Pseudorhizobium banfieldiae: one gene and its partner. The protein of the gene in region 2 interacts with the protein of the main gene of each other region in a pairwise test. Links are inferred from orthologs where the notes say so. Each region holds a gene or a part of one and is shown on either strand. Other genes may lie near its edges. The genes, in order: rho and hfq.

Region 1 (10,480 bases), 2.2 Mb from region 2 along the record:
GACTATGCGGTCGAGGTAACCTTGCAGCCGATCCGCAGATACGGTTTCGACGCGGCAATCCTGTTTTCCGACATCCTTGTCATTCCGGATGTCTTGAAACGTAATGTCCGCTTCGTGCAGGGCGAGGGGCCGCAGATGGACCCAATCGATGTCGCAGGCATTGAGAAGCTGGATGCGGAGGGTGTGCTCTCGCATCTTGCCCCTGTGCTTGAAACCGTCCGCCGCCTTCGCCGCGAGCTTCCGGAGGAGACGACGCTTCTGGGTTTTTGTGGTGCGCCATGGACGGTGGCGACCTACATGATCGCGGGTCATGGGACGCCGGACCAGGCGCCGGCGCGGCTATTCGCCTACCGCAATCCGGACCTGTTTCTGCGGCTTCTGGATTTTCTTGCCGATGTTTCGGCGGAGTACCTGATCGCGCAGATCGATGCCGGTGCGGATGCGGTGCAGATCTTCGACTCGTGGGCGGGAGTTCTCGGTGAGCGTGAGTTTAAAGCCTATGCAGTTCGGCCGGTGGCGCGCATGATCCGGACCGTGAGAGCAGCGCGTCCTGGGGCTAGGATCATTGCCTTCGCCAAAGGCGCGGGCATGAACTTGAGGTCTTATCGTCAGGATACCGATGCGAATGCCATTGGTCTTGACTGGAGCGTTCCCCTCTCCTTTGCCGTGGAGTTGCAGAAGGATGGTCCCATACAGGGAAATCTAGATCCTATGCGGGTTGTCGCGGGGGGGCAGGCCCTTGAGGAGGGTATCGATGCTATCCTGCAGGCACTCGGAAATGGACCGCTGATTTTCAATCTCGGCCACGGCATTACGCCGGAGGCGGATCCCGCGCATGTGAGCGATCTGGTCCGTCGGGTCCGCGGATACATGCCATGATGGATGTGGATCGGCAAACGAGTGAAGCTGCCGGACGGAGAGCGTCACGGAAAGCCTTTGTCGCGATCGGCGTCTTCGTCGCGCTGATCGCAGTCCTTTATGTTCTTCAGCCGGACAGTTTCGGGCTTTGGATGAAGGCCCTGCACATCATTGCGGTGATCTCGTGGATGGCAGGCCTGTTCTACCTTCCGCGGCTGTTCATCTACCATACGGACGCCGAAGTGGGTTCCGTCCAGTCGGAAACCTTCAAGGTGATGGAGCGTCGCCTGCTGAAGGTGATCATGAACCCGGCGATGATGATCACCTGGCTGCTGGGCCTCTACCTCGCCTGGGAGAGCTTTGCCTTCCAGGGAGGTTGGCTGCACGCCAAGATCGCGCTGGTGGTTCTCCTGACGGTGGTGCACGTCATGTTCAGCCGCGCAGTGCGTGCCTTCGCCGCCGACGGGCCACGTCGGACTGCTCGTTACTGGCGAATGATGAACGAGGCGCCTACCCTGTTGATGATCGCGATCGTCATCCTGGTCGTGGTCAAGCCCTTCTGATTGCGGTTTCTGCCGCTACCTGTACGTTTCCCCTTGCGAGGGCCGGCATGACTCGCTATTTTCCTGCCATCTCATCTCGTGGCATGCTTGTAATCCCACTCCTCCCCGGAAACCTCCGCGGCGAGATTTTCACCGGCACGCCCTTTTCCCTCATCGCCTCTAACGTGGTCCCTTCATGGCTGAAATGAAGCTTCAAGAACTCAAGAGCAAGTCGCCAACCGACCTGCTGACCTTTGCCGAATCGCTCGAGGTCGAGAACGCCAGCACGATGCGCAAGCAGGAGCTTATGTTCGCGATCCTGAAGGTTCTGGCCAGCCAGGATGTTGAAATCATCGGCGAAGGCGTGGTGGAAGTCCTGCAGGATGGCTTTGGCTTCCTTCGCTCCGCGAACGCTAACTATCTTCCTGGCCCGGATGACATCTACATTTCACCCTCCCAGATCCGCCGGTTTTCGCTGAAGACGGGCGATACTGTCGAAGGGCCGATCCGGGGCCCGAAGGAAGGCGAGCGGTATTTCGCGCTTCTGAAGGTCAACACGATCAATTTCGATGATCCGGAGAAGATCCGTCACAAGGTCCACTTCGACAACCTGACACCGCTCTATCCCAATGAGCGGTTCAAGATGGAACTCGATGTCCCGACGTCAAAGGATCTGTCAGCGCGTGTGATCGATCTCGTGGCACCGCTCGGCAAGGGTCAGCGCGGCTTGATCGTTGCCCCGCCGCGAACAGGTAAGACGGTGCTGTTGCAGAACATCGCGCATTCCATCACCGCCAACCATCCGGAATGCTATCTGATCGTCCTCCTCATCGACGAGCGTCCGGAAGAAGTGACGGACATGCAGAGATCGGTCCGGGGCGAGGTTGTCTCCTCCACCTTCGATGAGCCGGCTGTGCGCCACGTTCAGGTTGCCGAAATGGTAATCGAGAAGGCAAAGCGCCTTGTGGAACACGGTCGCGACGTCGTCATCCTGCTGGATTCGATCACCCGTCTCGGCCGCGCCTACAACACCGTGGTACCGTCATCCGGCAAGGTGTTGACCGGTGGTGTCGACGCCAACGCGCTGCAGCGCCCGAAGCGTTTCTTTGGTGCCGCTCGCAACATTGAGGAAGGTGGATCGCTGACGATCATCGCGACGGCGCTGATCGACACCGGCAGCCGCATGGATGAAGTCATCTTCGAAGAGTTCAAGGGAACCGGCAACTCCGAAATCGTCCTGGACCGCAAGGTTGCCGACAAGCGCATCTTCCCTGCCATGGACATTCTCAAGTCCGGTACACGCAAGGAAGATCTCCTCGTGCCGCGCCAGGATCTGCAGAAGATCTTCGTGCTTCGCCGTATCCTTGCGCCTATGGGCACGACCGATGCGATCGAGTTCCTTATCGACAAGCTGAAGCAGACGAAGAACAACGGCGATTTCTTCGACTCGATGAACACTTAATCATTAGCCGGATTCACGCTACAAAAGCGCTCGGCCCGGCCGGGCGCTTTTGGCTTTCCGGTCGAGGCAGCAAGGATGAGTGGCACGACAGATACGATCTTCGCGCTTTCCAGCGGTAGCTTGCCGGCGGGTGTCGCTGTCCTGCGTATCAGTGGCCCGGCGGCATTCCCTGCATTGATGCGACTGACAGGAGGGAGGCAACCTCCCCCACGCAAGGCGGCACTCCGGAGGATACTGGATCGGGAAGAGCAACTGATCGACGAAGCGCTCGTCTTGACCTTTCCAGCACCGCATTCCTTCACCGGCGAGGACGTCGTCGAACTCCAACTGCATGGAAGCAGAGCGGTGGTAAACGCTGTCTACTCGCAACTTGCGGCGTTACCCGGCTTCAGGTTGGCGGAAGCGGGTGAGTTTTCGCGCAGGGCCTTCGAGAACGGCCGTTTAGACCTGGTGGAGGCGGAAGGCCTGGCGGAGCTGATCGCGACAGAGACTGAGATGCAACGTCGCCTAGCAGTGGAACAGAGCTTCGGTCGGCAGTCTCATTTGTATGAGGACTGGGCCCGCAGGCTGACCCATGCACGAGCCATGATCGAAGCAGAACTCGATTTCGCCGACGAAGACGATGTGCCCGGTTCCGTTGGAGAACGCGTCACGGCGGACATCGCCGCAGTTCGCACCGAATTGGAGAAGCATCTGGAATCGGCAAAAGGGGGGGAGATCATTCGTGATGGTTTCAAGGTCGCGATCGTCGGGCCGCCGAATTCGGGAAAATCGAGCCTGCTGAACTACCTGGCGCAGCGAGACGTGGCGATCGTCACCGATTTGGCGGGAACTACCCGCGATGTGTTGCACGTTGATCTTGATCTCGAGGGATATCTGGTGCGCGTGTTTGATACGGCGGGTATCCGCGAATCCTCAGACGTAATCGAGCAAGAGGGGATCCGCCGAGCCCGGCAGTTGATCGACACGGCAGATCTCGTTCTGTACCTGGAGGAAATTGGTTCGGAGCCTTTGCAGGCTCCTCTATCACCGCATGCGCTCCGTGTCGGGACAAAGCTCGACATTCACCGGCGGGCGCCTAGCTATGATATATACCTGTCGACCGTGACGGGTGAAGGAGTAGGCTCACTTCGCAAGGCTATCGTTAGCCGGATTCAGTCCGCTTGGGACGGCTCGGTTGCACCGATGCGCGGCCGTCAGGTGGCGTTGCTGCAAGATACTTCCCTTCATCTCCGATCAGCGCTAGACGAAACCGAGCTGGAGCTGCGGGCAGAGCATCTGCGGGGAGCAGCGACCGCTTTGGGACGAATTACGGGCCAGGTGGACGTGGAGCAGCTACTCAACGTCATATTTTCACAGTTTTGTATCGGCAAGTAACGTGATTCACGTGAAACACTCACCGCAGGTGGACCATGAACAAGCGATATGACGTGATTGTAATTGGCGGAGGCCACGCCGGTTGCGAGGCGGCCAGCGCCGCAGCACGGACGGGAGCGCGGACGGCGCTTGTGACCCATCGCCGAGACACTATCGGCGTGATGTCCTGCAATCCCGCTATTGGCGGCCTCGGCAAAGGCCATCTGGTTCGGGAAGTGGATGCGCTGGATGGCCTGATGGGTCGCGTCGCAGACGCAGCCGGTATCCAGTTTCGCATGCTGAATCGGCGCAAGGGCCCGGCTGTTCGTGGGCCGCGTACCCAGGCTGATCGGAGGCTATATCGTGAAGGAATGCAGCGCGAGATTTTCAATCATGTCAATCTTGATGTGGTCGAAGGCGATGTTTTCGATCTGGACGTCACGGAAGGGAAAGTTGCGGGCGTGATCCTCTCGGATGGTCGACGGTACGCATGTGTGGCGGCCGTTCTGACAACCGGCACCTTCCTGCGCGGCCTTATCCATATCGGATCTGAACGCTTTCCGGCGGGGCGAATGGGCGAAGGACCGTCAGTGGGGCTATCCGCAACCCTCGAACAACTCGGCTTACGCCTTGGGCGACTTAAGACCGGCACGCCGGCCCGGCTTGATGGAACCACAATCGACTGGGATGGTATCGGGCGCCAGGAAGCAGATAAAGATCCGGTCCCGTTCTCGTTCCTCACGGAGGCCATAACGACGCCACAGATTGCCTGCGGTATCACCCGGACGACCAGCGTCACTCATCGGATTATCGAAGAGAACATTCACCGATCCGCTATGTACTCTGGCCAGATCGAAGGCGTTGGCCCACGTTACTGCCCCTCAATTGAAGACAAAATCGTCCGCTTCGGCGAACGAGACGGTCATCAGATTTTCCTGGAGCCAGAGGGTCTCGATGATGATACCGTTTACCCTAACGGCATTTCCACCTCCCTGCCCGCTGACGTACAGGAAGCGTTCATCCATAGCATACCGGGGCTCGAACACGCTCGGATCCTGCAGCCGGGCTACGCCATTGAATACGACCACGTCGACCCTCGAGAACTCTCTTCATCTCTGCAACTCCGCAAGATGCCCGGCCTTTTCCTTGCCGGGCAGATCAACGGAACCACAGGATATGAGGAAGCCGCCGCGCAGGGGCTTGTAGCGGGCCTCAATGCCGCTCGTCTTGCAGGTGATCAAGATACGTATACCTTCAGCCGTTCCAGCTCCTATATCGGCGTCATGATCGACGATCTGACCAGCCGAGGGGTTACCGAGCCCTATAGGATGTTCACCTCGCGCGCCGAATACCGGCTGTCGCTCCGAGCAGATAATGCTGATGAGCGGCTCACGCCGGTAGGCGTTGAGCTCGGGCTGGTTTCGACAGTAAGAAGGGAACGGTTTGAGAGGTACGAGAACGACCTTGAGGATTGGCGGGGTCAGCTGACGAGTGTTTCGGTAACGCCAAACGAGGCGGAACGATTCGGCATTAGTCTTAACCGGGATGGACAACGCCGCACGGCCATAGACCTTCTTGCGTATCCTGATATCGATCCGGAGAAGATCCGCGCGATTTGGCCGGAACTCCGCGCGATGTCGGAACGCACCGCAGCTGCTCTCAAGATCGAAGCCGGTTATGCAGTTTATCTCGAGAGGCAGGAGAGCGACGTTCTGGCTCTTCGGCGTGACGAGGGGGTGTCCATACCACCGGACTTTGACTACCAAGTACTGTCTGGTCTCTCCAATGAGTTAAAGACGAAGCTTTCGAGCCTGAGACCAGCGAATCTGGCCCATGCTTCTCGAATTGAGGGAATGACTCCAGCCGCATCCGCCCTGCTCCTCGCCAATCTTCGTAGGCAGGAGAGAGAGCATAAGGAACGCGTATCGTAATGTTGTTGAACGGCAGGCCTGTTTCACGTGAAACGCATCAGCGGCTAGAGCATTTCGCAGAGCTTTTCCAAAAATGGGCGAAGCGCATCAACCTCGTTGCACCATCGACCCTGGAGGAAGTCTGGAGCCGTCACATCGAGGACAGTGCTCAGGTGTTTCAGATCCACCCGCAGCCAGCTGAATGGATCGATCTCGGCTCCGGCGGTGGTTTCCCTGGCATCGTGACGGCCATATTGCTTGCTGAGGCAAATGATGGCTTCGTGCATCTGGTTGAAAGCAATCAGAAGAAGGCAGCGTTCCTACGGGTGGCGCTGATGGAGTGCGGGGCGAGGGGCTCTGTATACCCCGGCCGGATCGAAGAGGCTCAAACGAAGATTGCCCATTGCGACATGATTTCCGCACGAGCATTGGCCGAGCTCAACCTGCTGTTTCGCTACTCCTCCCCCTGGATGGTCGGAAAATCCTGCCGTGCCCTTCTCCACAAAGGCCGGGATTACCAGCGCGAGGTAGAGAAAGCGCGTAGCGACTGGGACTTTGATCTGGTAATACATACCAGCGCCGTCGAGAACGACTCAGTGATCCTCGAAATCAGCGGACTCCGGCCAAAGGTTTGATCTAGCCTCGTCAGGTGCGGCATGACTAACGGCAATCGTATCATCACAATCGCCAACCAAAAGGGTGGGGTGGGCAAGACCACGACTGCCATCAACCTCGCCACGGCGCTTGCAGCCATAGGCGAAACCGTCTTGATCATCGACCTGGACCCACAGGGGAATGCAAGTACCGGCCTTGGAATCGATCGAAGAGATCGGGAATTGTCATCCTACGACCTTCTGATGGGTACTCATTCCGTCGAACAGACCGTCCTGCCGACGGCTGTGCCCAACCTTTCTATCGTGCCCTCAACCATGGATCTCCTCGGGCTTGAGATGGAGATATCGCAAGAAGCTGATCGGGTGTTCAGGCTCAAGCGGTCGCTCTCGGCCGCGATGCCTTATACATATATCATCGTCGATTGCCCCCCGTCGTTCAACCTGCTGACCATGAACGCCATGGCCGCAGCGCAATCCGTCCTTGTGCCGCTGCAGTGCGAGTTCTTTGCGCTCGAGGGCTTGAGCCAGCTACTCGAGACGGTGAATCAGGTTCGTCAGACGGTTAATCCCGCGCTCGACATCCAGGGCATCGTGCTCACCATGTTCGACTCCCGGAACAATCTGGCGCAGCAGGTGGTGAACGATGTGCGCACCTATCTCGGGGACAAGGTCTACCATACGCTGATCCCGCGCAATGTCCGTGTTTCCGAAGCTCCCAGCTACGGAAAACCCGCGATCCTCTATGATCTGAAATGCGCCGGCAGTCAGGCGTATCTGCAGCTGGCGTCGGAAGTGATTCAGCGTGAGCGTCGGCGAAAAGCGGCGTAACGAAAGGACCAAGTATGAGTGATGATCTTTCGAAGCGTCGCCTTGGCAGGGGTCTTGCTGCACTGATCGGTCAGATGGATCAGCCGCTGCCAGTCGACGCCGCCCCAAAGGAGATCAGTGCCGACCGGATGGTCCCGATAGAACATGTCAGCCGAAATCCGCGAAATCCGCGGCGCCAGTTCGATGAGGCGGAGCTCCAGGATCTCGCCAGTTCGGTCAGCCAGCATGGGATCGTTCAGCCCGTGGTCGTCCGGCCGGTCGGCGACCGATATGAGATTATCGCTGGAGAGCGGCGTTGGCGCGCTGCACAGCTCGCTGGGCTTCACGAGATTCCCGTCATTGTCAGGGACGTCGATGACCGGACGGCCTTGGAGATCGCGATCGTCGAGAACGTCCAGCGTGCCGACCTCAATCCTCTGGAAGAGGCGTTAGGTTACGATCAACTGATCGCGGAATACGGCTATACCCAGAATGACCTCGGCGGGATCATCGGCAAAAGCCGCAGCCATGTGGCCAACAGCCTCAGGCTCCTGAAGCTCCCAGAGCCTGTCCGTGACATGCTCGCCTCCGGCGAATTGTCTGCCGGCCATGCTAGGGCCCTTGTCACGACATCCAATCCGGTTTCCCTAGCTCGTACGATCGTCGCAAAGGGAATGTCGGTTCGGGATGCGGAGCGGCTGGCCCAGAACGACATCAAGGCACAGTCTGAGCCCAATCAATCCAAGGTAGAGAAAAAGGACTCCGATACACTTGCACTGGAGCGGACGTTGTCGGACTCGCTTGGTCTGGATGTCAGGATCAACCACAAGGGCGGGCCTGGCCAGATCCGCATCAATTATCGGACGCTCGATCAACTGGAAGAGATCTGCCGACTCTTGGAACGGCGCTGATCATCTCTGCTGACGAGCAGATTGCAGCGCAACCGCCATAAGCGTTTGAAACGCGATGCTCTGCTCCAAGCTTTGCCTTTGGCGAGATTGCAGGATCGCAGACTGGAGGCGGTGTCCCTCTCGAGACAGCGCTTCCGTGCGCCAGCGTCCGAGCGCCCTTTCGATCAGCGGCTTGCGCTTGAAGTGGATGTGCCGCCCGAGCGTCATCATGACCTGAGATGCCTGGACTTTCTTGTCGTCCATTTCGGTGCGCATGAGTTCCATCATCTGGAACTGCTTGAGACAGGATTGCAGGACGAGAAATACCGGTGTCCGCGAGGTTTCGATCTTCTGCAGCGCATGGCGGAGCGCTACCAGGTCACCTGTAAGGACCGCGTCGACCGCCTCATCCGGTGAAACGCCACTCGCATCACCGATGATCGCAGTTACGTCCTCCTCCTCGACCATGACCTTGCCGCGGCAGTAGAGCGCGAGTTTCCGGACCTCGTTACGCGACGCCACGCGGTCGCCGCCCAGCAAATCGAGCAGCTGATGCCGTGCTGCAGGCGAGATCGACAGGCCATCCTCCGCGAGCAACGTATCGATGAGGGCGTTCAGCGCCTTGACGTCGTCGGGGTAGCAGGGTGTTATCGCGATCGTCTTTGCAGGCTCTGCAATCTTCCGCAAGCCGCTGCCCTTCTTGAGGTCGGCTGCCTCGATAATCAGGGCATTGGCGGGGGGACTCCCCTCAGCAAGAACAGCGAGAGCATCGACCACCGCCTTCTCGTTGGCGGCATTTCGAAGCCAGACGAGCTTTTTGTCGCCGAAGAGACCAAGGGAGTTTACTTCGTCAAGCAGGCGGCCCGGATCGCTTTGCAGGTCCGACACGTCAAGCTTTAGCGTCGCGAAGGGATCCTCCTGAGCGATGCCAGTTTTGCGGGCGAGCAGGGCAGCACGCTCGGATACAAGGCCGCGATCCGGGCCGTAGATGACGAACACACGATAGAGTTCATGCGCCTTTTCGGCGAAATGATCGAACTCGTGTGACTTTATTTCTGCCATGTCACCTGCGGTGGTGGCTGGTTTGCCAAGGCAATGGCGAGATCGGCGCGGATGAACTCGGCCACCTCTCGTGCTGCCCGGTTTTCCGCATCCCGAACAGAGCGGAGTTCCGCAAACTCCTGGCGCGAGACGTCCAGCAGCGCAGTGGCCGTCCTGCTGCCTCTCTTGAGGATCTCTCCATCAGAAACGCGGGACAAGGTGTAGGATCCTGCCACGATGACACGCCCTGGCTGAAGCTGGCCCGCGTCTTCATCGTCTAGGATATCACTGTAGCTCGACGAAACACTCAGCTCTACCTGATACGAGGGGTTGGCTGCTTCCCCACTGCCTCTAGATGTGAGGAAGACGAGATGGTTTCGAACAACCTGCCCTACCCGCGTTCCAGCGTCGGAGAAGCCGACACCTGCAAGCGCGGCGCCGCTGCCGGACGCTTCACCATAGAGCGGACGCACCTGACATGCGGCCAACCCGGCCACAAGGATGATGCCCGAAACGACGGCGCCGATCAGGCGAAGGGTGCGGAGGGTGTCAGACGACAATGTTTACGATCCTTTGTGGAACGACAATGATCTTCTTCGGCTGCCGGCCATCCAGGGCGGAGCGCACGGCACCTAACTGCAGAACCGCTGCCTGGACGGCATCTTGGTCTGCGTCACGGACGATTGTCAATTCGGCCCGCTTCTTGCCGTTGATCTGCACCGGAAGCATGATCTCGTTCTCGACCACCAGTGCATCATCATAGCGTGGCCATGCAGCCTGCGCTAGCATTCGTCCGTTGCCGAGCGCTGCCCAGCACTCCTCCGCCAAGTGTGGTGTCATTGGCGCGACAATCTGAACAAGAATCTCTGCGGCGTCCCGAACGGCGGCGAGGAACAAGGCGTCACCGTCGCCAGCGGCGACCCGCGCCAGGGGTGCCGCGAGCGCGTTCACAAGTTCGTAGATCCGCGCAACGGCCTTGTTGAAGGAGAGCTTGTCATAA
Region 2 (10,253 bases):
TCAATGACATTGACGTCGACGACGCGGTTGGCGGCGAAGTCCCGCTTGCCGATCGCTTCCAGCGAGGCGACGGCCTCGGCATGGCGGGCGACCAGGGCGTCCTGCAGGTTTTCCACCCAATGGCCATTCGCATCCAGCCATACGGCGATGCCGTCCGTCAGCCTGTTTGCGGTGAGGACCTTGTCCGTCATGCTTCACTTCCCATCCTGGCGCGAGCCGTCGCAGTCCATGCGGACAGGGGCTCGGATCTTTGAAAATTCGCACCGGCGACAGCTTCGCCGATAATGACCATGACCGGACCGGCGAGATCGTCCCTCGCCTCGAGATCCGGAAGTTCCTTCAGGACCCCGTGGAAAAGACGGCGATCGGCGCGGCTGGCATTCTCCACCACGGCCACGGTCGTGTCCGGCGACAGGCCGGCTTCCATCAGCCGGCCGGCGACGGAGGCGGCAACCGTGCGGCCCATGTAGACGGCGATGGTGGCGCCGGACACAGCGAGCCTTGCCCAGTCTGGCAGTACGTCGCCGGTGAGGTCGTGGCCGGTCGTAAAGATGAGCGACGAGGCGACACCACGCAGCGTCAGCGGCAGATCGAAGTCGGCGGCAGCGGCAAAGGCGGAGGTGATTCCCGGCACGATCTCGTAGGAGATGCCGGCCTCGCGGAGAGCAGCCATCTCCTCCCCTGCCCGGCCGTAGACCAGCGGATCACCCGACTTGAGGCGCACCACGCGCTTGCCATCCTGCCCCAGCCGCACCAGCAGACGATTGATCTCGCCTTGGGACTTGGAATGACAGTTCTTGCGCTTCCCAACGGACAGGCGCTCCGCATCACGGCGGCCCATGTCGACGATTGCTTGTGGGACGAGAGCGTCATAGACGATCACATCGGCCTCCATCAGCACGCGCTGGGCGCGCAGCGTGAGCAGATCTTCGGCACCGGGGCCGGCACCCACGAGCCAGACATGGCCTTCGGCCCGGCCCGAGGCGGAAAGCAGGGCATTGGCAGAGCGGCGGGCGCCGGAGACGTCACCTGCATCAACACTGTCAGCGATAGCGCCGGTGAAGAAGCGGCGCCAGAAGATGCGACGCGATACCCCCTTGGGGATCAACCGTTCGACGGAATCCCGGTAGTCAACGGCAAGGGAAGCGAGCCGGCCGAGCGACGGCGAAAGCATCTGGTCGACGCGGGCGCGGATCATCTGCGCCAGCACCGGACCTGCTCCTTCTGTCCCGATCGCGACGGCAACCGGCGCACGGTTGACGAGGGCGGGCGTCAGGAAGTCGCAGAACTCCGGCTGGTCGACGGCATTGGAGGGAATCCTCGCAGCGCGGGCAGCCGTGACAATGGCCTGATCCTGCTGTTCGTCGCCGGTGGCGGCGAAGACGAGAGCGGCACCGTCCACCTGGTCAGCCGCGAAGGAAGTGGCAATGACGTCAAGCTTGTTTGCTGCGAGATAGTCCCGGTAATCGGGTTCCGGATCCTCGGCATAGGCGACGATGTTTGCATCCGTATTGCGCAGCAGCCGGACCTTGGCGAACGCCTCGTCGCCGTTGCCGAAGACAGCAACGGTCCTACCGCTGACGCGGAAGAATGTCGGGATTGTTGTCAGACGTGTGATGGACATGACGACCTTTTCGAGCTTGGCTTCACAATATCACCCATCGCACCCTGGGACAGAAGAAACCGATATGCGAGTTGCGTGGCGTGCGAACATTTCTGTTCTCGCTCGCCTGCCATCTTGAGTAAAAGCCACCGATACCCGCAGGCGCCGGCGGTGATTCCGCATCCGTCCGGCGGCCCGTCCCTAAGGAAGAAGCCATGTCCCTTGTTGCCCGCCTCCTCAACGTCATTGAGAATGACATCCTGCCGCTGACGGAGGCCGGCGTGGCGGCCGGCAACAAGGTGTTCGGCGCGGCGATCCTTCGCAAGTCGGACCTGTCGCTGGTGCTCGCCGAGACCAACAACGAGATGGAGAACCCGCTCTGGCACGGCGAAGTGCATGCGCTGAAGCGCTTCTACGAACTGGGCGAAAAGCCTCACGCCAAGGACCTGATCTTCCTCTCCACCCATGAACCCTGCACCATGTGCATGTCGGCGATCACCTGGGCGGGCTTCGACAATTTCTACTATTTCTTCAGCCACGAGGATTCGCGCGACGCCTTTGCCATTCCGCATGACCTGAAGATCCTGAACGAAGTCTTCGGCCTTCCACCAGGCGGCTACCGGCGGCAGAACGCCTTCTGGCATTCCCATGCGATAGCGGACCTCGTTGCGGTGGAGGATGAGCCGAGGCGCACGGCCCTGCTTGATCAGTCGCGAAAGATCCGCGCCGCCTATGACCGGCTCTCCGGCACCTATCAGGCCGGCAAGTCCGGCAACGCGATCCCACTCCGCTAAGTCCCGCTCAGGAAGAAACCCCATGGAAGCTTCACGCGACATCTCTCGCCTGATCGAAATCATGAAGGCGCTGCGCGATCCGCAAAGCGGCTGCCCCTGGGACATCGTGCAGACCTTCGAGACGATCAAGCCCTATACGATCGAGGAGGCATACGAGGTGGCCGACGCCATCGAGCGTAAGGACCTCGACGACCTGTGCGAGGAGTTGGGCGACCTCCTGCTGCAGGTCGTCTACCACGCACAGATGGCCGAGGAGGCCGGTGAGTTCTCCTTCGGCGACGTCGTCCATGCTGTGACCCGCAAGATGATCCGCCGCCACCCGCATGTCTTCGCGATCTCGGACGTCGATACGCCAGACGCCGTCAAAGTCCAGTGGGACGAGATAAAGGCGGAGGAAAAGCGCGAGCGCGCCGAGCGGCGGGCACGGCGCGGGATCGAGGAAGACTTCAAGGCCGGTTATCTCGGCAGCGTGCAGCGAAGCCAGCCGGCGCTGACGGAAGCACTGAAGCTGCAGCAGCGGGCGGCGAAGGTCGGCTTCGACTGGTCGGAGGCCGAGCCGATCCTCGACAAGATCGAGGAGGAGATCGGCGAATTGCGCGAGGCGCTCCGCGGCGGACAGAAGGACAAGGTGAAGGACGAACTCGGCGACCTCATCTTCGCCCTGGTCAACATCGGCCGCCACGTCGACGCCGACCCGGAGGATGCGCTACGCGGCACGAACACGAAGTTCCGGAGTCGGTTCAGGCACATCGAGACAGAACTTCAGAAATCAGGCGAGACGCTAGAAGCGGCGCCGCTGGAGCGGATGGAGGAGCTCTGGCAGGCGGCGAAGTCGGGAGAGCGGTAGCCGGAAGACGACTGCGAACCAGCTCTACCGGTCGTGCATCCCTTTGCCCGCCAGGATTCGGCTGCGATGCTTGTCGATGCGTGCGCGACGCGTCTGCGACTGCTTGGCCTGCGAGAAATGGAGGACATAGCCGCGCCGGCGGCCGGGCGTCAGGCCTTCAAAGGCAGCTTGCAGTTCAGGATCCTCCTCAAGGGCGGAGACGAGTTCCTCTGGATAATCGAGATCATCCTTCGGCATGTCGACCTTGGCAGCCGCGCGCTCCAGTTCCATCGCCTCGGAAACAAACGCCCTGATCGTCTTCTCCTGGCCGGCAATCTGCGCGGTGTCGGTGAAGCGGAGGATGCGCGAGGACCGGGAATTTTCTCCGGGTGCGATGAGGATTTTCTCAGGGTCCTTCAGGAGGACGCCCTTGAAGAAGCCGAGCGTGGCCGCATCCTTGAAACCCCACAGCAGCGCGACATTGCCGTCGTCGACGGTGTAGCAGGGGGAGCTCCATTTGAACGTTTCGACTAGCCCGCAGTCCAGGAGGATCTTTCTCAGGGCGAGGAGTTCCTCGTGCCAACGCTCCTGATCGGAGAAGAAGGCATCGATCTTCCGCTCGTCATCGCCCATGGTGCTCCTCCCACCCATGAATAATGTTTTTCAGAACGCTTCAACCGAAGGCATGGGCGACACCGCCGCGGATCACCGCTCCCAGTCTTCCTTCTCGGGTCTCGGGCCGTTGCCAAGCCGGCGCTCGAGCGCTGCCGCTTGGCTTTCGGAGAGCCGCACGTCAAGTTCGACCGAACCGTCCTCCTGGTCTCGGCGCTCGTCGACGATCGCGTTCTCGTAGACCCAGGAGACGAGCGCCAGCTTGTCTGCCGGTATCGCGACCGTGGTTTCGGTCAGCACGCCGGACAGCCGGCGGGCGATCTCTGCCAGCAGCGCATCGACGCCCTCGCCGGTGATCGCCGACACGGCCATGATGTTGTCGCGGCCGCTTGCCCGTTCCGCCATCGCATCATGGGCCTCGGGATCGAGGCGGTCGATCTTGTTCCAGACCTCGATGATCCGCGCCTCCCGCTCCTTCTCGTCGATCCCGAGATCGGACAAGATGCGCATGACGTCTGCAGATTGCGCGGCGTTGTCAGGATCGGACATGTCGCGGACATGCAGGATGAGGTCGGCTTCGAGCACCTCTTCGAGCGTGGCGCGGAAGGCTGCAACAAGGTGGGTCGGCAGATCCGAAATGAAGCCGACGGTATCGGACAGGATGACGGTACGTCCGTGCGGCAGCTTCATGCGGCGCAGCGTCGGATCGAGCGTGGCGAACAGCATGTCCTCGGCGAGAACACCGGCACCGGTGATGCGGTTGAAGAGGGTCGACTTGCCGGCGTTCGTGTAGCCGACGAGGGCAACGATCGGATGCGGCACCTTTCGGCGCTTTGCGCGGTGAAGCTGGCGGGTCCGCACCACCTGCTCCAGTTCGCGTTCGAGCTTGACGATGCGCTCCTGGAGCAGCCGCCGGTCGGCCTCGATCTGCGTTTCACCGGGACCACCCATGAAGCCTGCGCCACCGCGCTGCCGCTCAAGGTGGGTCCAGCTGCGGACAAGGCGACCCTTCTGGTAATTCAGATGGGCGAGATCGACCTGCAGCGTGCCCTCCTTGGTGGAGGCGCGGCGGCCGAAGATTTCCAGGATCAGACCGGTCCGGTCGATGACCTTGGCGTTCCATTCCTTTTCGAGATTGCGCTGCTGTACCGGCGTCAGCGGATGGTCGACGATGACGAGGCCGGCGTCGTGCTGGTCGAGCAGCGCCTTGATCTCGCCGATCTTGCCCGTTCCCATAAGAGTGGCCGGGCGGGGCTGGGAGACCTGCACGATCAGGCCCTGCACGACTTCGAGGTCGATCGCCCGGGCAAGGCCGATGGCCTCCTCAAGGCGTGCCTCCTCCGACCGCTGGGGTGCGGGTGCAGCCTCAGGCTGTGCTGCACGGGAGGCGCGGGCGTTCTTCAGCACCGGCACGAGCACCACGGCGCGCATGTCGTCCCGGCGACGGTCGGTCTCCGGGATCATCGATTCATTCGAGGTGTCGCGATGTTTAATCAGCTACTGTCCTGTCAGGCCGCGTTTTCTTCGCTCTCGAACATCTGCATCGGCTGGCCGGGCATGATGGTAGAGATCGCGTGCTTATACACGAGTTGCGAATGGCCGTCACGGCGCAGGAGAACGCAGAAATTGTCGAAGGAGGTGACAACGCCGGTCAGCTTCACACCGTTGATAAGAAAAATCGTCAAAGAAATCTTTTGCTTACGGACAGTATTAAGAAACAGGTCCTGCAAGTTCTGAGAACGTTCCGCCATAGCGCCGCTTCTTTCTTTTTTGCCGGCATCCTGCCGGGATGATCTGATCACATTTCAGAGAAATACGGGAAGCGCCCTCGTGCTTCCATCCCCCAATGAAATCCTCGTTATCAAATCGGCGTCTTTTCCGCAATGTGCAAAAAGGCACCACGCAGGGCGGCGGCGACGCTGCCCGGATGACCGTTGGCGATGGTCCGTCCGTCGACGGCAACTACCGGCACACACGAGCCCGTCGCCGAGGTGAGGAAGACTTCGCGCGCCGCGAGCATCTCCTCGACCGTGAACTCACGCTCCTCGACGGGGACCGAGAGGCTGGCGGCCACCTCGAGGACTGTCGTGCGGGTGACGCCGCGCAGGATCCCGTGCTCGGCCGGGCGGGTCACCAGCACGCCGTCGGCGCTGACGATCCAGACATTCGAGGAGGCCGCCTCGGTGACCTTGCCCGCGGCATCGACGAAAATGGCGTCCTGGGCGCCGGCATCCTTAGCCTGCTGCTTGACCAGGACATTGGGAAGAAGGCCGACCGTCTTGATGTCGACGCGGTCCCAGCGGTTCTCCGGCACGGTAATCACCTTGATGCCCGTCTCGTAGCGCGCCCGGGCCGGCTGCGGATCGACGGATTTTGCGGTGATGGTCAGCGTCGGGGAAGTGCCGGCGGCCGGGAAATAATGGTCGCGACGGGCGACCCCGCGCGTGACCTGCAGGTAGAAGAGACCGTTCCTGACCCGGTTGCGGCGGAGGACTTCCCTGATGACGAGCTTCAGCGGCTCACGCGCCATCGGACTTGCCATACGCAGTTCGCGGAGAGACCGGTCGAGCCGGTCGAGATGCCGGGTCAGGTCGATGATCAGTCCGTCGCGAACCTCGCAGACCTCGTAGACACCATCTGCGAACTGGAAACCGCGATCCTCGATGTGGATGGCAGCGTCGGAGTGGGGAAGGTAGCGGCCGTTGACATAGGCAATTCTGGACATGGGCTAGCCGATCCGATCGATGCTCAGAAATATTGAATGGAGACGCGGAACATCTGCTCGACATTCTTGACCGCCGCCGCGGTGGAGAACAGCACGACGCGATCATGCGCCTTGATCTTCGTGTCACCGCTTGGGCGGATGACGGTACCGCCGCGATAGATCGCGCCTATGCGGATGCCATCGGGCAGGTCCAGTTCGCGGAAAGGCTTGCCGACCAGCGGTGACGTCTCGAGTGCCTCGGCCTCGATTACCTCCGCCGAGCCCTGTTGCACGGCGTAGACGGAGCGGATGCGTCCCTTGCGAACATGCTGGAGCACACGGGAAATGGTGACGGCGCGCGGGTTGATCTGCGCGTCGATGCCGAGGGACTGCGTGACCTTGTTCAGCGAGGAGCTGTTGATCAGCACGAGGTTCGACTTGCAACCGAGCGACTTGGCCATCACCGCCCCGAGGATGTTGATCTGATCGCTGTTGGTCAGGCTGACGAAGAGGTCCGCGTCCTGGACATCCGCCTGCTGCAGGATGTTCTGGTCGAGGGCTGAGCCATGCAGGACGACCGCGTTGCGCAATTGCTCGGAAATGGCGGCGGCGCGCTCGCGATCGGTCTCGATGATCTTCAGCCTGGTTCTCGGCTGGAGTTGTTCGATGGTGCGTGCGACATAGTGGCCGATGTTGCCCCCGCCGGCGATGATGATGCGGCGCGCTTCCTGTTCCTCATGCCCGAAGAGACCCAGCGTACGACGCACGTGGTCACGCTGGCAGATGACATAGGCGAGATCTCCCGCTTCCAGTTGGTCCGCCGACCGGCTGACGGCCAGCCTGCCATTGCGGTAGATGCCGACAACGGTCGCCATCAGGTCGGGGAAGAGCTGGCTCAACTGCTGGAGCGGCGTGTTGAGGACGGGGCAATCCTCCATGCACTCGATTGCCAGCATGGCAATCGTGTCCTCTGCAAACCGGACGATGTCCGTCGCGCCTGGGAAGGAAATGCGCCGCAGCACCATCTTGCCGACCTCGATCTCCGGCGAGATGGTCACATCGATCGACATGTTCTGGCGGCTGAAGAGATCCGAATATTCCGGTGCCAGATAGCTCTGGGCGCGGATTCGGGCAATCTTGGTGGGGACGCTGAACAGAGCCTGGGCCACCTCGCAGGCGACGATATTGACCTCGTCGTAAAGCGTCACGGCGATGATCATGTCCGCCTGTTCGGCGCCGGCCTTGGCCAAAATGTCGGGATGCGCCCCGTGCCCGACATAGCCCCGCACATCCAGCGTCTCGGTGATCGCGTTCACCAGCGAGGCGGACGTGTCGATGACGGAGACGTCGTTGTCTTCCTGGGACAGGCGCTCGGCAATGCCGTATCCGACCTGCCCCGCTCCGCAAATAATAACTTTCATGGGGTTTCTTTCATGGCTGCAGGCCCGAGACTGGCCTAGACGCCGAGGGACTTGAGCTTGCGATGCAGGGCCGACCGTTCCATGCCGACGAATTCCGCCGTCCGCGAAATGTTGCCGCCGAAGCGGTTGATCTGCGCGATCAGGTAATCGCGTTCGAACATTTCACGGGCCTCGCGGAGCGGCAAGGTCATGATGTGGTGATCGCCCTGGGAGGAAATCTTCGGGAGCATGTCGCCGAGGTCGGTCGGCAGCATGTCGGCCGAGATCACGCTGTCGGGGCTGTCACCTCGCGCCAAGATCATCAGCCGCTCGATATTGTTGCGGAGCTGACGGATATTGCCGGGCCAGTCATGGGCCTGCAGCACCGCCATAGCGTCTTCGCCGATCCGGCGAGTGCGAATGCCGGCCTGTTCAGAAATCTGGCGCATGAACATGTCGACCAGAAAGGGGATGTCCTCGCGCCGCTCGGCCAGCGCCGGGACCTTCACCGGCACGACGGCGAGCCTGTGGTAAAGATCCTCGCGGAAGATGCTCTCGGCGATCAAGCTCTCCAGATTGTAAGCGGTCGATGAGATGATCCGTACGTCCACCTTGACCCGCTTCGAACCTCCGACCCGCTCAAACTGCTGGTCGACGAGGACACGGAGGATCTTATTCTGCGTCTCGCGCGGCATCTCGCCTACTTCGTCGAGATAAAGGATGCCACGATGTGCCTCCTCCAAGGCGCCGATCTTGCGCTGCTGGCCAGGGCCGCCCTCGGTGCCGAAGAGAGCGATCTCCATCCGGTCTGGCGTAATTGTCGCCGCATTCAGGGCAACGAACGGACCGTTGGCGCGGGACGACTTGCGGTGGATCATCCGGGCGACCAGTTCCTTTCCGGAGCCGGACGGGCCGAGAATCATGATGCGGCTGTTGGTCGGCGCGACCTTGTCGATGGTCTGGCGAAGCTGGGACACCGCAACGGAGGTGCCGACGAGTTCCACGGCGTCACCGGTCCGCCGCTTTAGCTCGCTGACCTCGCGCTTCAGCTTCGAGTTCTCCAGCGCCCGCTCGGCGATCAGGATCAGCCGGTCTGCCTTGAACGGCTTTTCGATGAAATCGAAGGCGCCGCGCTTGATCGCCGACACGGCGGTCTCGATGTTGCCGTGACCGGAAATCATCACGACGGGCAGGTCAGGATGCCGGTTCTTGATCTCGTCGAGCAGGGCGAGGCCGTCGAGCTTGGAGCCCTGCATCCAGATGTCGAGAAAGACGAGCCGTGGCACACGATCGGAGATGGCGGCCAGCGCGCTGTCGCTGTCATGCGCCGTCCGGGTCTCGTGACCCTCGTCGGAAAGGATTCCGGAAACGATCTCGCGGATGTCCACCTCGTCGTCCACGACCAGAATATCAGACGCCATATGCGAGTTCCCTATCAGTTTCAGTTCCGGTCCCGCCCGCTACCATGTGCGGCAGCAGGACCCTGATCATGGCACCGCGGCCATGATCGAACTCAGGGGGCGCATCATGCAGTTCAATCTGCCCCCCATGCTCCTCGATGATCTTCTTGACGATGGCCAGGCCAAGTCCCGTGCCCTTTTCGCGCATCGTCATGTACGGCTCCAGAATCTGGTGCCGGTTCTCCGCCGGAAGCCCGCTGCCGTTGTCGATGATGTCGACAACGAAAGTATCGCGGGCCGGTTCGTAGTTCGCCCTGACCCAGACCTTCCGCCCTTCGCGCTCCTGATCGCCCGGCACGGCCTCAATGGCTTCCACCGCATTCTTGACGAGGTTGCCGAAGGCCTGGCCGAGCATGCGCGCGTCGAACATTCCGACCAGGGGCTCGTCGCCCAGTTCCCGCAGAAACTCCACGTGGGTGGTACCCATTTCCCTCAGGAAGACCGCATCGCGCAGAATGTCGCGCAGATCCGTCTGCTCCTTCGCCGGCTTCGGCATCCGAGCAAAGGAGGAAAATTCGTCCACCATGCGTCCGATATCCCCCACCTGGCGCACGATCGTGTCCGTGCACTGGTCGAAGACCGCCCGGTCATCGTCGGCGATCTGCTTGCCGTAGCGGCGCTTCAAGCGCTCGGCCGAAAGCTGGATCGGCGTCAGCGGATTCTTGATCTCGTGCGCGATCCGACGCGCCACATCTGCCCAGGCGGTCGACCGCTGGGCGATGACGAGGTCGGTGATGTCGTCGAGCGTAATGACATAGGAATCGCGAGAGGTGCTCTGCTCTTCCCGCGTCACCTGGACGCTCAGCGTCCGCTCCTTGCCGCCCCGCATCAGGTTGACCTGCTTGCGGAAGTCG

The links.
Region 1: the proteins of hfq (region 2) and rho interact in binary tests that used the Escherichia coli proteins (3 or more experiments, as listed by UniProt). The link is inferred for Pseudorhizobium banfieldiae from one-to-one orthologs.

What each region holds. Positions count from the first base shown.
Region 1 is NZ_FO082820.1:3,765,530-3,776,009, reverse strand. Bases 773-3,729 are described here. They hold rho (transcription termination factor Rho), read left to right. Parts: upstream 773-1,596; coding sequence 1,597-2,862; downstream 2,863-3,729. Other genes in these bases: mnmE (tRNA uridine-5-carboxymethylaminomethyl(34) synthesis GTPase MnmE), read left to right, coding at 2,938-3,729; hemJ (protoporphyrinogen oxidase HemJ), read left to right, coding at 879-1,421; hemE (uroporphyrinogen decarboxylase), read left to right, coding at 773-879. In the rest of the region: more of hemE, read left to right, coding at 1-772; more of mnmE, read left to right, coding at 3,730-4,239; tRNA uridine-5-carboxymethylaminomethyl(34) synthesis enzyme MnmG, read left to right, coding at 4,275-6,149; 16S rRNA (guanine(527)-N(7))-methyltransferase RsmG, read left to right, coding at 6,149-6,763; NT26_RS18220 (ParA family protein), read left to right, coding at 6,785-7,570; NT26_RS18215 (ParB/RepB/Spo0J family partition protein), read left to right, coding at 7,585-8,460; holA (DNA polymerase III subunit delta), read right to left, coding at 8,461-9,501; NT26_RS18205 (hypothetical protein), read right to left, coding at 9,489-10,040; leuS (leucine--tRNA ligase), read right to left, coding at 10,030-10,480. UniProt on the Escherichia coli protein: Facilitates transcription termination by a mechanism that involves Rho binding to the nascent RNA, activation of Rho's RNA-dependent ATPase activity, and release of the mRNA from the DNA template.
Region 2 is NZ_FO082820.1:1,577,172-1,587,424, reverse strand. Bases 3,966-6,695 are described here. They hold hfq (RNA chaperone Hfq), read right to left. Parts: upstream 5,587-6,695; coding sequence 5,344-5,586; downstream 3,966-5,343. Other genes in these bases: trkA (Trk system potassium transporter TrkA), read right to left, coding at 6,584-6,695; NT26_RS07835 (D-amino-acid transaminase), read right to left, coding at 5,697-6,560; hflX (GTPase HflX), read right to left, coding at 3,966-5,299. Outside these bases: NT26_RS07870 (DUF2849 domain-containing protein), read right to left, coding at 1-191; siroheme synthase CysG, read right to left, coding at 188-1,624; NT26_RS07860 (deaminase), read left to right, coding at 1,819-2,397; mazG (nucleoside triphosphate pyrophosphohydrolase), read left to right, coding at 2,420-3,244; NT26_RS07850 (YdeI/OmpD-associated family protein), read right to left, coding at 3,269-3,856; more of hflX, read right to left, coding at 3,929-3,965; more of trkA, read right to left, coding at 6,696-7,960; nitrogen assimilation response regulator NtrX, read right to left, coding at 7,996-9,360; NT26_RS07820 (sensor histidine kinase NtrY-like), read right to left, coding at 9,350-10,253. UniProt on the Escherichia coli protein: RNA chaperone that binds small regulatory RNA (sRNAs) and mRNAs to facilitate mRNA translational regulation in response to envelope stress, environmental stress and changes in metabolite concentrations.